One region of the Allobosea minatitlanensis genome, then DNA from elsewhere that is predicted to be linked to it. Evidence: riboswitches for the same ligand, from Rfam matches in the RefSeq annotation. Region 1 holds a riboswitch; the other holds the start of a gene.
The links. Region 1 has a riboswitch for fluoride ahead of ACWH43_RS08910 (respiratory chain complex I subunit 1 family protein). Riboswitches for the same ligand answer to the same signal wherever they lie in the genome.
Positions count from the first base shown of each region.

Region 2: linked by a shared signal. The riboswitch ahead of crcB (fluoride efflux transporter CrcB) and the one ahead of ACWH43_RS08910 (respiratory chain complex I subunit 1 family protein) in region 1 are both predicted to bind fluoride.

Region 1 covers NZ_OZ224509.1:1,818,520-1,824,404, reverse strand. The annotation lists gene ACWH43_RS08945 (lipid-A-disaccharide synthase N-terminal domain-containing protein) at 1-20, opposite strand, end outside; gene ACWH43_RS08940 (glycosyltransferase family 2 protein) at 20-739, opposite strand; gene ACWH43_RS08935 (ArnT family glycosyltransferase) at 867-2,561, opposite strand; tRNA gene ACWH43_RS08930 (tRNA-Arg) at 3,143-3,219, opposite strand; gene ACWH43_RS08925 (ETC complex I subunit) at 3,253-3,558, opposite strand; tRNA gene ACWH43_RS08920 (tRNA-Pro) at 3,624-3,700, opposite strand; fluoride riboswitch at 3,995-4,056, shown strand; gene ACWH43_RS08915 (hypothetical protein) at 4,047-4,496, opposite strand; fluoride riboswitch at 4,699-4,761, shown strand; gene ACWH43_RS08910 (respiratory chain complex I subunit 1 family protein) at 4,781-5,809, shown strand; gene ACWH43_RS08905 (hypothetical protein) at 5,814-5,885, shown strand, end outside.
Region 2 covers NZ_OZ224509.1:2,675,879-2,681,763, forward strand. The annotation lists gene guaA (glutamine-hydrolyzing GMP synthase) at 1-231, opposite strand, end outside; gene ACWH43_RS13225 (RsmB/NOP family class I SAM-dependent RNA methyltransferase) at 280-1,578, opposite strand; gene ACWH43_RS13230 (hypothetical protein) at 1,757-1,897, shown strand; gene ACWH43_RS13235 (glycerophosphodiester phosphodiesterase) at 2,124-3,284, shown strand; gene crcB (fluoride efflux transporter CrcB) at 3,481-3,909, opposite strand; fluoride riboswitch at 3,987-4,065, opposite strand; gene ACWH43_RS13245 (amino acid ABC transporter ATP-binding protein) at 4,217-5,011, opposite strand; gene ACWH43_RS13250 (amino acid ABC transporter permease) at 5,032-5,885, opposite strand, start outside.

The DNA of each region.
Region 1 (5,885 bases):
TGCTGGAGATCGATCAGCATCACGGCGCCTCCGCGACGATCTGCGGCACGCGCCGGCGCCGGCGGATCAGCCACCACACCCCGGCGAGATCGAGGATGCCGACCCAGAGCCGGTCGAAGAAACCGTAATTCGAGACGCCGGTGAGCCGCGGCCGGTCGCGCACGTCGAGATGCGCCACCCTGTAGCCCTCGCGCACCATCAGCGCCGGCATGAAGCGGTGCAGCGCGTCAAAATAGGGCAGCGCCAGATAGGCCTCGCGCCGGAAGCATTTCAGGCCGCAGCCGGTGTCGCGGGTGCCGTCCTTCAGCACCCCGACGCGCACCTTGTTGGCGATGCGCGACTGCAGCTTCTTGAAGCCGGTATCCTTGCGGCCGACGCGCTGGCCCTGCACCAGCCCGGTCTCGAGCCCGGCGGCCTGGAGCGCCTCGACCATCGCCGGCAGGAAGGCGGGATCGTTCTGGCCGTCGCCGTCGAGCGTCGCGACGATGGCGGCGCGGGCATGGCGCACGCCGCTGCGCACCGCCGCGCTCTGGCCGCAGGACTCGGCATGGGTGACGACGCGCAGCCAGGGCTTCGCCGCCGCCAGCGCCGCCAGCGCCGCCGCCGTCCCGTCCGTCGAGCCGTCATTGACATAGACCACCTCGAAGGGGCCGATCGCGGTGCAGGCCTTCTCGATGTCGCCGACCAGCGGCGCGATATTGCCCTGCTCGTTGCGCACCGGCACGACGACGCTGAGCAAGGGCTGGGGGAAGGAATCTCGGTCAAAACGGCTTCATCCGGAAAACGGCTGGCACTGCTCTAAAGCATCGGACCGAAAAATGTGAACCACTTTTGCGGCCCATGTCGAAGCGCTCCGGCAGCCGGCCTCAGCCCGGCGCCCCGGCATAGACCGCCAGCGCCAGCCTGCGCCCGCCATTCAGGTTGAAGCCGCGGATCGTGGTCAGCAGGCGCGGCTTCTGCGGCAGGGCCGCGACCGCCGCCTCGAATTCCCCGGCATAGCGGCTCTCGACGAAGGCGACGCGGCAGCCGGGCTGGCTCAGGAAGTTCGCCGCCTGCGCGCCGCTCGCCGCCATGGCGAGGTCGGTGCCGGTCAGGAAGACCAGGCTCGGCTCGCGATAGCCCAGCGTGATCACGGCCGGATCGGCGCAAGCCACCGCCCTGGCCGCCTCCGCGAGCCGCGGCGAGAGCTTGAGCGAGCGCAGGCTCTCGACGGCGAAGGGGTATATCGCAACGGTCAGGAGCAGGCTGGCCAGCACGCAGCGCCAGAGCGCGCCCTCGAATTCCTGGCGCCGGAACGCGGCGACGATGCCGACGCCGATGGCCAGCACCAGCGCGAAGAACGGCAGGGCGAGCCACGGCACCGCGCCGTCCAGCGTCCAGTTGCCGAGGACCACCACCGCCATCAGCGCCAGCGGCACGGCGACGACGAGCGACGCCGTCGCCACCGCCCCGCGCCGGTAGCGGTCGATGCCGCCATTGACGACGGCGAGCAGCAGCAGCGCCGTGATCGCCGGATAGAGCGGCAGCACGTAATGCGGCAGCTTGGTCGGCACCGCCTCGAAGACGACCCAGGACGGCAGGATCCAGGCGATCAGGAACAGGATCTGCGGCTCCCGGCGCCGGACCCAGGCGAAGGGCACCGCCATGGCGGCGAAGGCCGCCGCCGGCCAGTAGGTCGCGAAGAAGAACAGCAGGTAGAGCCCCGGCGGCCCCCAATGCTTCTCCTGCCCCTCAGTGACCTTGCCGAGCATGTCCTGCCCGACGCTCTCGGCGAAGAAGCTGCCGCCGGTCTTGAGCATGATCGCGACGAACCAGGGCAGCGCCACGATCAGGCAGATCAACAGCCCCGGCCCGAAGCGCAGCGGCTTGAGCCAGCGGAAGGAGCGCTGGCTCGCGCTCAGCACCAGCACGGCGAGGCCCCAGACCATCGGCACGATCGGCCCCTTGATCAGCAGGCCGATGGCGGTGGCGCCCCAGAACACCAGCCAGTTGCGCCGGCTCGGCACGAAGGCGAGCGAGCGCGTCCAGTCGAGCCAGGTCCGGGCGAGCGCGCCCATGCTGGCGACCGCGCAGGCGGCGAGCACGGCGTCGGTCTTGGCGATCCGCGCCTCGACCCCGAGCAGCACCGCCGCCGCCATCAGGGCGCCGCCGAGCAAGGCCAGCGGCGGCGAGAGGAAGGCGAGCAGCGCCCAATAGGTCAGGAGCACGGTCGCGGTCGCGCCGACCAGCGAAGGGATGCGGTAGAGCCAGATCTGCGTGCGCGCCTCCGGCACGCCGAGCGCCGCGCCGGCCTGCACCGCGGCGGCCTGGAGCCAGTAGATGCCGACCGGCTTCTTGTGGCGCGCCTCGTCCTGGAAGCGGATATCGACGAAATCGCCGGTCTCCAGCATCTGCTTGCTGGCCTGGGCGAAGCGCGGCTCGTCGCGGTCGACCGGCTGGAGCGTGGCGAAGCCCGGCAGGAAGGCGCAGAGCGAGAGCAGCAGCAGGAAGGCGCAGGCGCGCCCATGGCTGGCCGAGACGAAGGCGCTGAGCCGGTCGATCGCGGGCGTGAGCGAAAACATCATCCATCCTCGCGACGCCGGGCCGCGCTTGCCGAGAGAGCCGGTCTAGCCGAAGAGCCGCTCCCGATGAAGCGCCTTTCGGGCACGATCAAGGCGGCCGCGCCGCAGGGCGGTCCCGCCACCGCAGGGGGTTCGGTGCCAGGGGCGTTGCGCCGGGAGAATTCTGTTCTAGCCTGGCGGGGCAGAGATCTCCTGTCCCGGCCCGCAATGGATTGGTCCCCCTTACGTCCGCCGGCCTATCCGGGAGACGATCCCCTGGGCCGGCAGCGCCAAAAGCGCGCAGAGGAAGCCCCGCCTGCGCCGATGGCCCCGGCCTTCCTCGCGGCCGCGCCGGCGGTCGAGCGCAAGCCGCCGGACCGGCCGAGCCGGCCGCGCATGGCCGTCGCGGTCCTGCTCGTGGCGGCGACGGCGATCGGCGCCTGGCACTATGCGCGCCGAAGCGCGGCCGAGCCGAAGCCGACCCTTCGAGGCAGCATCGAGGCGCCCGCCCCTCCCGGAGGGGCGACCACGCCTCTGCCGCCAAGCCGGCCGCGCGATCTGGCGCCTGCGCCGATGGGACGCTGAGGCATGGAGGAGGATGGTGGCGAGCCCGGCAGGATTCGAACCTGCGACCTACGGATTAGAAGTCCGTTGCTCTATCCAACTGAGCTACGGGCCCGGGAACGGCGGCTTCAGGCCGCACCTGCCGGCGTCAATGGGTCCACTGGCCGACGCGCGAGAACTTGAAATTGTCCGAATAGGAGATCGAGCGGCGCTTGGGGTCGTTCGGCTGCTCGACGCGGTAGGGAATGCCGTTGCGCGTCGCATAGGCCACCGCCTCGGCCTCGCTGTCGAACCAGAGCTTGAGCTGGCTCTTCATGTCGGAGGACGAGGTCCAGCCCATCAGCGGCTCGATCTGGCGCGGCGCCTCCGGCTCGTATTCGAGCAGCCAGCGCTCGGTCTTGGCCGTGCCGGACTGCATGGCCGTGCGGGCGGGGCGATAGATGCGTGCGGTCATGGAAGCGCTCTGCCGTCACCAACTCTCGTGCGGCCCGACGCCGGGCCGCGGCTGACGTTTCCAGGTGGTCGGGGCACCAGGATTCGAACCTGGGACCCTCTGCTCCCAAAGCAGATGCGCTACCGGGCTGCGCTATACCCCGCCAGTCCGCAAGTGCATCGAAACACTCGCGAAACCATCGCGGCAGCGAAACGTCTCCTGCTGCGACGCGCAACGAGATAGCATCGGCCGGGCGGTTTGGGAACAGGAAGTTCCGGCAAACCGCCCGACGCCGCAGGAGCTTCGCACCCTGCCTTCGCTGCGCCCGCCGGCGTCAGGAGCGGCCCGAGGAACCCGGCTCGCCCCGGCATGCGCGGCCGGGCGCATTCGCGCGAATCGTCGCCCGGAACGGAAGGACGGCGTCAGCCCTATCAACCGCCGCCGGAAAGCGCTACACTCCCGGGCAGGGGATGGAGTCCCCCATAACTGCCTTTACCAGCTGATGACTCCTACAAGCGCACGGGTTGCGCTCGTAGGAGTTCGTTCGGTTTCGACTCCGACGGCATGACCTGCGGCGAGCGAAGGCTCTGGATGCGGGAGAACTGCCGATGCACAGCTTGAATCGCAACCGAATGCAACGCCGGGCGGCGGCCACGCCGGCGGATCCGCATCTGGTCTATGCCGTGGTCGCCCTTTTGCTCGTTTTCGGGATTCTCCAGGTCGACATCCATCGCGATGCCCTGCTGAAGCTCGGCGTGATGATCGGCCACGAACAGATGGATCCGCGCTTCCTGGCTCCATGAGGACGGCGCCGCCCGGCTCGCGCCGGATCGCCCCGGCAGCAAGGACAGCCGTTTCCGGATATCGCCGACCCCGCCGATCCCGCTAGGATGCGCATCTACCTGAAGCCTCGCGACAAGCGGCTGCGGCAGAGCGCCAGGGGCCTGCCGGATGTTCATACGACCTCCCCCGGCCAGATGCGGGCGAACGCTGCCGATCCCAGGCTCACTGCAGCATACCCCTCGCAAGCCGGAAGCGAAGCCGAAGGTTCCGACGGAAGGCAGCCATCGACGCCCGCCTCCGGCGTCGAAAGCAGCTCGCAGACCGCCGGCCTGGCCCTTCCCGGCTCCCGCCTTGACAAACGGAGGGGCGAGGATCAGCGTCATAAACGGCGATGGAGTTCGCCGTTTAACCGCCCTCGGGGCTGATAACTCCTGTCGAGCCGGACTGGCAGACGGGAGTTATGCGACTTGGACCTGCGGTACTTTCCCTCGCAAATTCGATCGAAGCCGCCGCAGAGGCGCCTTGCTGCGGGAGGCCGGCCCTGACCGGCCGCGACATCGCCCTCCAGCTCGCGCAGGTGCTCAGCGTCCTGCTGCTGGCGCCCTTGCTGCAAGGCGTCATCCTCCAGTTCGAGGAGCGCGTGCAGCGCAGCCAGGGGCTGGGCCTCTTCCAGCCCTATCGCGATCTCTGGAAGCTGTTCCACAAGCAGATCGTCGTGCCGGAAACCGCCTCCTGGCTCTACTGGGCGGCGCCGATCGTCGCCTTCACCACGACGCTGACCGTTCCGATCCTGATCCCGGTGCTGACCGACTATCCGCTGCCGCTGTCGGATATGGGCGACATCCTCGGCGGCGGCCTTGTGCTGACGCTGGGCTCCTTCATGATCACGCTGGCGGGGCTCGACACCCGCAGCGCCTATGGCGGCATCGGCTCGAGCCGCGCTGTCATGGTCGCGATCCTGGCCGAGCCGACGCTGATCCTCGTCTTCGTCGGCATCACGCTGCTGGCGAAGGCGATGCTGCCCTTCGTCGTCAACCATCTGCTCGTCGCCGAGCCCTCGATCTACTGGGGGCCGACGCATCTCTTCCTGGTCGCGGCCTTCTTCGTGCTGCTGCTGGTCGAGACCGACCGGCTGCCGATCCATTCGAGCACGCATATCGAAATCTACATGATCGAGGAGGGGCGCATCCTCGAATATTCCGGCCCGATACTGGCGATCCTGCGCTGGGCCTCGATGATGAAGGAGTTCATCCTCTACACCATCTTCTGCAACGTCCTGCTCTTTCCCTGGGGGCTGTCCCGGCAAGGCGCCGCGCTCGGCATTCTCGGCTCGCTCGGGGCGCTGGCGCTGAAATTCCTCGTCGTGGCCTGCGTCGTCGTCGCGGTCGAGACGGTCCAGTCGCGGCTGCGCTTCTACCGCTACCAGGAGCCCCTGGCCGCTTCCTTCCTGCTCGCGATCCTGGCGATCGTCGGCACGCAACTGGGCTGACGCCATGCTCGCCGCCCATCTCGCCCCCCTCCCCGCCGCGCTCTTCAGCCTCCTGGCGATCGGCAGCCTGCTTCTC
Region 2 (5,885 bases), 860 kb from region 1:
GAAGACGGCCTCGGGCGCGCGGGGGCTGCCCTCGTCCGGCACCGAGGCGGGGCCGCCGGAGAAGATCACGCCCTTGGGCTTCAGCCGCGCGAAGGCCTCGCCCGCCTTCTGGAACGGAGCGATCTCGCAATAGACGCCGATCTCGCGGATGCGCCGCGCGATGAGCTGCGTCACCTGCGAGCCGAAATCGATGATCAGGATGGAGTCGTGATGGGGCTGAGCGCTCGTCATCGCGTCCCGTTACTGGATCGCGCGGGCGCGCGCAACGCTTCTCCCGCTTCAGTCCCCGCGTCGCAGGCAGGCCAGATAGAAACCGTCCGTGCCGGTGCGTCGCGGCGAGAGCTGCAGGCCGAATTCCGTGGCGAAGCGGGCGAGCAGGGAGAAGTCGCTCTCGGCCCCGGCGAGCACGTCAATCGGGGCGACAGTCGAGAAGCCGGAATGCCTGCCGAGGAAGGCGCGGATGGCTTCGTCGTTCTCCTCCGGCAGCATCGAGCAGGTGACATAGGCGATGCGCCCGCCCGGCTTCACCAGCCTGGCGGCGCGGGCCAGCACTTCCGCCTGGTCCTTGACGCGCTCGGCCAGCGCGCCGGGGCGCACGCGCCATTTCGCATCGGGGTTGCGCCGCCAGGTGCCGGAGCCGGTGCAGGGCGCGTCGACCAGCACGAGATCGGCCTGGCCGGCGACATCCGCCAGCGGCTCGTGGCCGCGCGAGCGCGGGATGCGGATATCGACGATCGCCGCGCCCGAGCGCGCCAGCCGGTCGTGCAGGGGGGCGAGGCGGCGGCTGTCGAGATCGGTGGCGTAGAGATTGCCGCGATTGGCCATCAGCGCGGCGAGCGCCAGCGTCTTGCCGCCTGCCCCGGCGCAGAGGTCGATCACGGTGTCGCCGGGCCTGGCGCCGGCGAGTAGTGTGACGAGCTGCGAGCCCTCGTCCTGGATCTCGAAGGCGCCGGCGAAGAAGCCGGGTTCCGTCTGAAGCGAGGGACCGCGCCCGTCATGGCCTGGCTGGAAGCGCAGCGCATCCGGCGACCAGGCACTCTCCTCCGGCTGGAGATGGGCAAGGTCCTTCGCGACGGCCTCGCGGCTCGCCTTCAGCCGGTTGACGCGCAGATCGACCGGGGCGCGGGCGGCGAGCGCCTGCCCCTCCTCGACCGCCATGGCGCCGAAAGCCCGCTCGAAGGAAGGCCAGAGCCATTCCGGCACGTCGGCGCGGACCCAGCCGGGCGCGTCGTCGTCCGAGAAGGCGGTGAGGAGCGCGGTCTCGTCGGCGGAGAGCGGCGCCGGCGCGTGGTTCTCGCCCGAGCAGAGCGCGGCGATCTCGTCCCGCGCCAGGCCGCGCAGCCCCCTCAGCATGCCGAGCACCAGCGCGCGCGGCTCCTCCGACGCCATGGCGTAGGCCGAGGAGGCCTTGCGGCGCAGCGCGTCATAGATCAGGGAGGCCACCGCCGCGCGGTCCTTCGAGCCGGCGAAGCGGCGCGACAGGCCCCAATCCTTGAGCGCATCGGCAGCCGGGCGGCGGCGCTCGACGATATCCTGCAGCACCTCGATGGCGGCGTTGATCCGGGCGGCTGGCGTCATGGTCGTTCGGTCCTGACGCAAACCGCCGGAAGCGGAGCGCCGCGAGGCAAGGGCTTGTTTCAACCAATTCAAGCATGACGCTTCGGCATGGGCGCCGTCGCGGCATGTTCTTGACGCGGTCGTTTCATAAGCGGAAAGACGATGCAACCGCATGTCGCGGCCAAGGGGACACGCCACGATGAAAAATGCTGCCCGCCTCGCCGTTCTCGGCTTCTTCGCCTTCGCCCTCGCCGCTTGCGCGACCCAGCCGCAGGCCGACCTGACGCCGCCGCCGGCCAAGCGCCTCGACGCCAAGACCACCCTCGAGAATCACCGCTGAGATCGGCTGCCGCATGAGCGGCTGAAGCGCGCCGCTTTTCCAGGGGACCCCGCCGCCATCCCGGATCGCCGTTTTCTCCGGGATGGCGCGTGGCTGCTGCCGCTTCTCCGCGGCCGGTTGGCCGATGCGGCCGGCGGCCCGCATGGCGCGGCGGGACCGTGCGCTTCATGGGGATGTCACATCCCGCAGCCTAGTTTCGCACGCCCTTTCGCGAGCCGAGGCCGCCATGACGAAGACCCTGCTTTTCTCGACATCGCTTGCCGCCGCCCTGGCGCTGCTGCCGTTGGCGGCCGGCGCCGAGCCCGCCCCGACGCTGTCCGGGCAGCGCCCGCTCGTCATCGCCCATCGCGGCGCCAGCGGCTATCTGCCGGAGCACACGCTGGAGGCCTATCGCCGCGCCATCGCGCTCGGCGCCGACTACATCGAGCCCGATCTGGTCTCGACCAAGGACGGCGTGCTGGTGGTGCGCCACGAGCCGATGCTGAGCGGCACCACCGACGTCGCCGAACGCCCGGAATTCGCGGGCCGCAAGACAACGCGCAAGCTCGACGGCATCGAGACCACCGACTGGTTCGCCAATGATTTCACGCTCGCCGAGATCAAGACTCTGCGCGCCAGGCAGGCCTTCGCCGACCGCGACCAGTCGCATAACGGCAAATACGAGATCCCGACCTTCCAGGAGGTGATCGACCTCGCCAAGGCCGAGAGCGCCCGCAGCGGCCGGACCATCGGCATCTATCCGGAAACCAAGCACCCGACCTATCACGCCTCGCTCGGCCTCGCCTTCGAGGACAAACTCCTCGACATGCTCAAGGCCGCGGGCTGGACCGAGAAGAACTCCCCCGTCTTCATCCAGAGCTTCGAGACGGCGAACCTGAAATATCTGCGCCGCAAGACACAGATCCGCCTCGTCCAGCTCGTCGACGGCGACGGTGTCGACAAGGACGGCAAGGTCACGCTCGCCGCTCCCTTCGACCGGCCCTACGACTTCGCCGTGCTCGGCGACAAGCGCAGCTTCCAGGACATGCTCTCGGCCGAGGGCCTCAAGGAGATCGCGACCTATGCCGACGGCGTCGGCCCGTGGAAGGCCTATTTGATCGGCGCGAAGCAGACGATCGGCCCGGACGGCAAGCCGAAGGACCTGAACGGCGACGGCAAGATCGACGAGCGCGACCGCACCGTCATCGCGCCGAGCGATGTGGTGAAGAATGCGCATGCGGCCGGGCTGCTGGTCCATCCCTGGGCCTATCGCAGCGAGGCGAGCCGGCTCGCCGCCGATTACAACGGCGATCCGATCGCCGAGTACAAGGCGCATCTGGCGCTCGGCGTCGACGGCGTGTTCACCGACTTCACCGACCACGCCGTGAAGGCGCGCGACGGCCAGTAAAGGACAGCCCGAAGAACCCGGTCCTCCCCCCGAGGAGCGATTTCGGCGCAAATGGCATCTCGAGAAGTGCTCCAGGCGGCCCGCCGCCCCTCTGGAACATCCTTCGAGACGCCGCTCTCGCGGCTTCTCGGCATCAGGCCGCGATTTTCAGGTCAGCCTCTCGGTCGGAGAGCTCGGGATGGCGCCGGACGGGCTTTCAGGCCTCCTCCTCCACCACCATCTGGGCGATGCGCTGGTCGCCGTTGAACTTGCTGGCGACGGCGTGGCCGACCGCGACGGCGGTGACGCAAAGCACGACGGACGCGACGATGTTGATCGCGGCCCGCACCATCTCGCCGCTGCGCAGCAGGTCGAGCGTCTGCAGGCTGAAGGACGAGAAGGTGGTGAAGCCGCCGCACAGCCCCACCATCACGAACAGGCGCACCGGCTCGGAGACGGGGAAACGGCCGCTCGCCAGCGTCAACGTGCCGAAGAAGCCGATGACGAAGGAGCCCGCGATGTTGATCAGGATGGTGCCCCATGGCAGGTCCCGGCTGATCGGCAGGGCGAGGATCGAGAGAAGATAGCGCGCCAGCGTGCCGAGCGCGCCTCCGGTCATGACGAGAACGACGGTCGAGAAGGACATGCTCGCTTGGCTCCCTTGTCGGCGGGCATGAAAAACCCGCCTGGCGGCGGGCGTCGGACACACCCCTACCGCGGCTTGCTGCGGTAGGAGTCATCAGCCTCGACCGCAAAGGCGACCGGCAGGCGGTTTCGGGGGAACTCCATCCCCATCACCGGAAAGATAGGGGGCGATGCCGGCCGGCGCAACGGCAAAGACGAACCGCGAGGCGACCCTGCTCCCGTCGGCGGCAGCCCCGGCCGGAACCGGAAAGCGCGCCGATTCCGCGGCGCGCCCGTGGACCGGCCTGTCGATCGCCCTCGCCCGAGCCTCAGTGCAGGATCTGGGAGAGGAAGAGCTTGGTGCGCTCGTGCTGGGGGTTCCTGAAGAATTCGTCGGGCGTGTTCATCTCGACGATCTGGCCGGCATCCATGAAGATGACGCGGTCGGCGACCTGGCGGGCGAAGCCCATCTCATGGGTGACGCAGAGCATGGTCATGCCCTCCTCCGCCAGCGAGACCATGGTGTCGAGCACCTCCTTGACCATCTCGGGGTCGAGCGCCGAGGTCGGCTCGTCGAACAGCATGATCTTGGGGCTCATGCACAGCGAGCGGGCGATCGCCACGCGCTGCTGCTGGCCGCCGGAGAGCTGGCCCGGATATTTCGTCGCCTGCTCGGGGATCTTCACGCGGCGCAGATAGTGCATCGCGATCTCCTCGGCGTCCTTCTTGGGCATCTTCTTCACCCAGATCGGCGCGAGCGTCAGGTTCTCCAGGATCGTCAGATGCGGGAACAGGTTGAAGTGCTGGAAGACCATGCCGACGTCGCGGCGGATCTCGTCGATCTTCTTGAGATCGTTGGTCAGCTCCGTGCCGTCGACGATGATCTGGCCCTTCTGGTGCTCCTCCAGCCGGTTGATGCAGCGGATCATCGTCGACTTGCCCGAGCCCGACGGCCCGCAGATGACCAGCTTCTCGCCGCGCTCGACCTTGAGGTTGATGTCGCGCAGCACGTGGAACTCGCCATACCACTTGTTGACGCCGATCATCTCGACCGCCGTCGCCGTCTTCAGCGAGGTCGGCTTCAAGGCCGCGGGGCGGGTGTCCGTGGTCTTGGTTTCTGCCATTGCCATGTCTTTTGTCCCTCTCAGCGTTTTTGGCCGGCAGCCAGGCGCTTCTCGACCGCGATCGAATAGCGCGACATGCCCCAGCAGCATAGGAAATAGAAGACCGCCGCGAAAGCGTAGCCGGTGGTCCGGGTCGTCGGCGTCGCCCAGGTCGGATCGACCAGCGTCGCCTCGACGGTGCGCAGGAAGTCGAAGATGCCGACGATGGTGACCAGCGTGGTATCCTTGAACAGCCCGATGAAGGTGTTGACGATGCCCGGGATCACGATCCGCAGCGCCTGCGGCAGGATGATCAGCCGCATCATCTGCCAATAGCCGAGGCCGAGCGACATCGCGCCCTCGAACTGCCCCTTCGGGATCGCCTGCAGGCCGCCGCGGATGACCTCGGCCATATAGGCGGAGGCGAAGAGCGCGACGCCGATCAGCGGGCGCAGCAAACGGTCCGGCGAGTACTCCTGCGGCACGAACAGCGGCAGCATGGTGTTGGCCATGAACAGCACCGTGATCAGCGGCACGCCGCGCACGAACTCGATGAAGATCACCGAGAGCAACTGGATGATCGGCAGGCGGGAACGGCGGCCGAGCGCCAGGACGACGCCGAGCGGCAGCGAGAAGACGATGCCGACCGCCGAGATCAGGAAGGTCACCATCATGCCGCCCCACAGGCCGGTGTCGACCCGCAGCAGGCCGATGCGGTCGTCGAGGATGGCGAGGATGCCGAACACCACCAGCGAGAGCAGGATCAGGCTCTTGGCGCCGTGGAAGCGCTTCCAGGGCGGCGCTTCCTGCTCGACCGCCAGCAGCGCCGGATTCGTCCAGAAGCGGGCGAGCGAGGGCACGAAGGAGAGCACGAGATAGAGCACCGCCAGCGCGA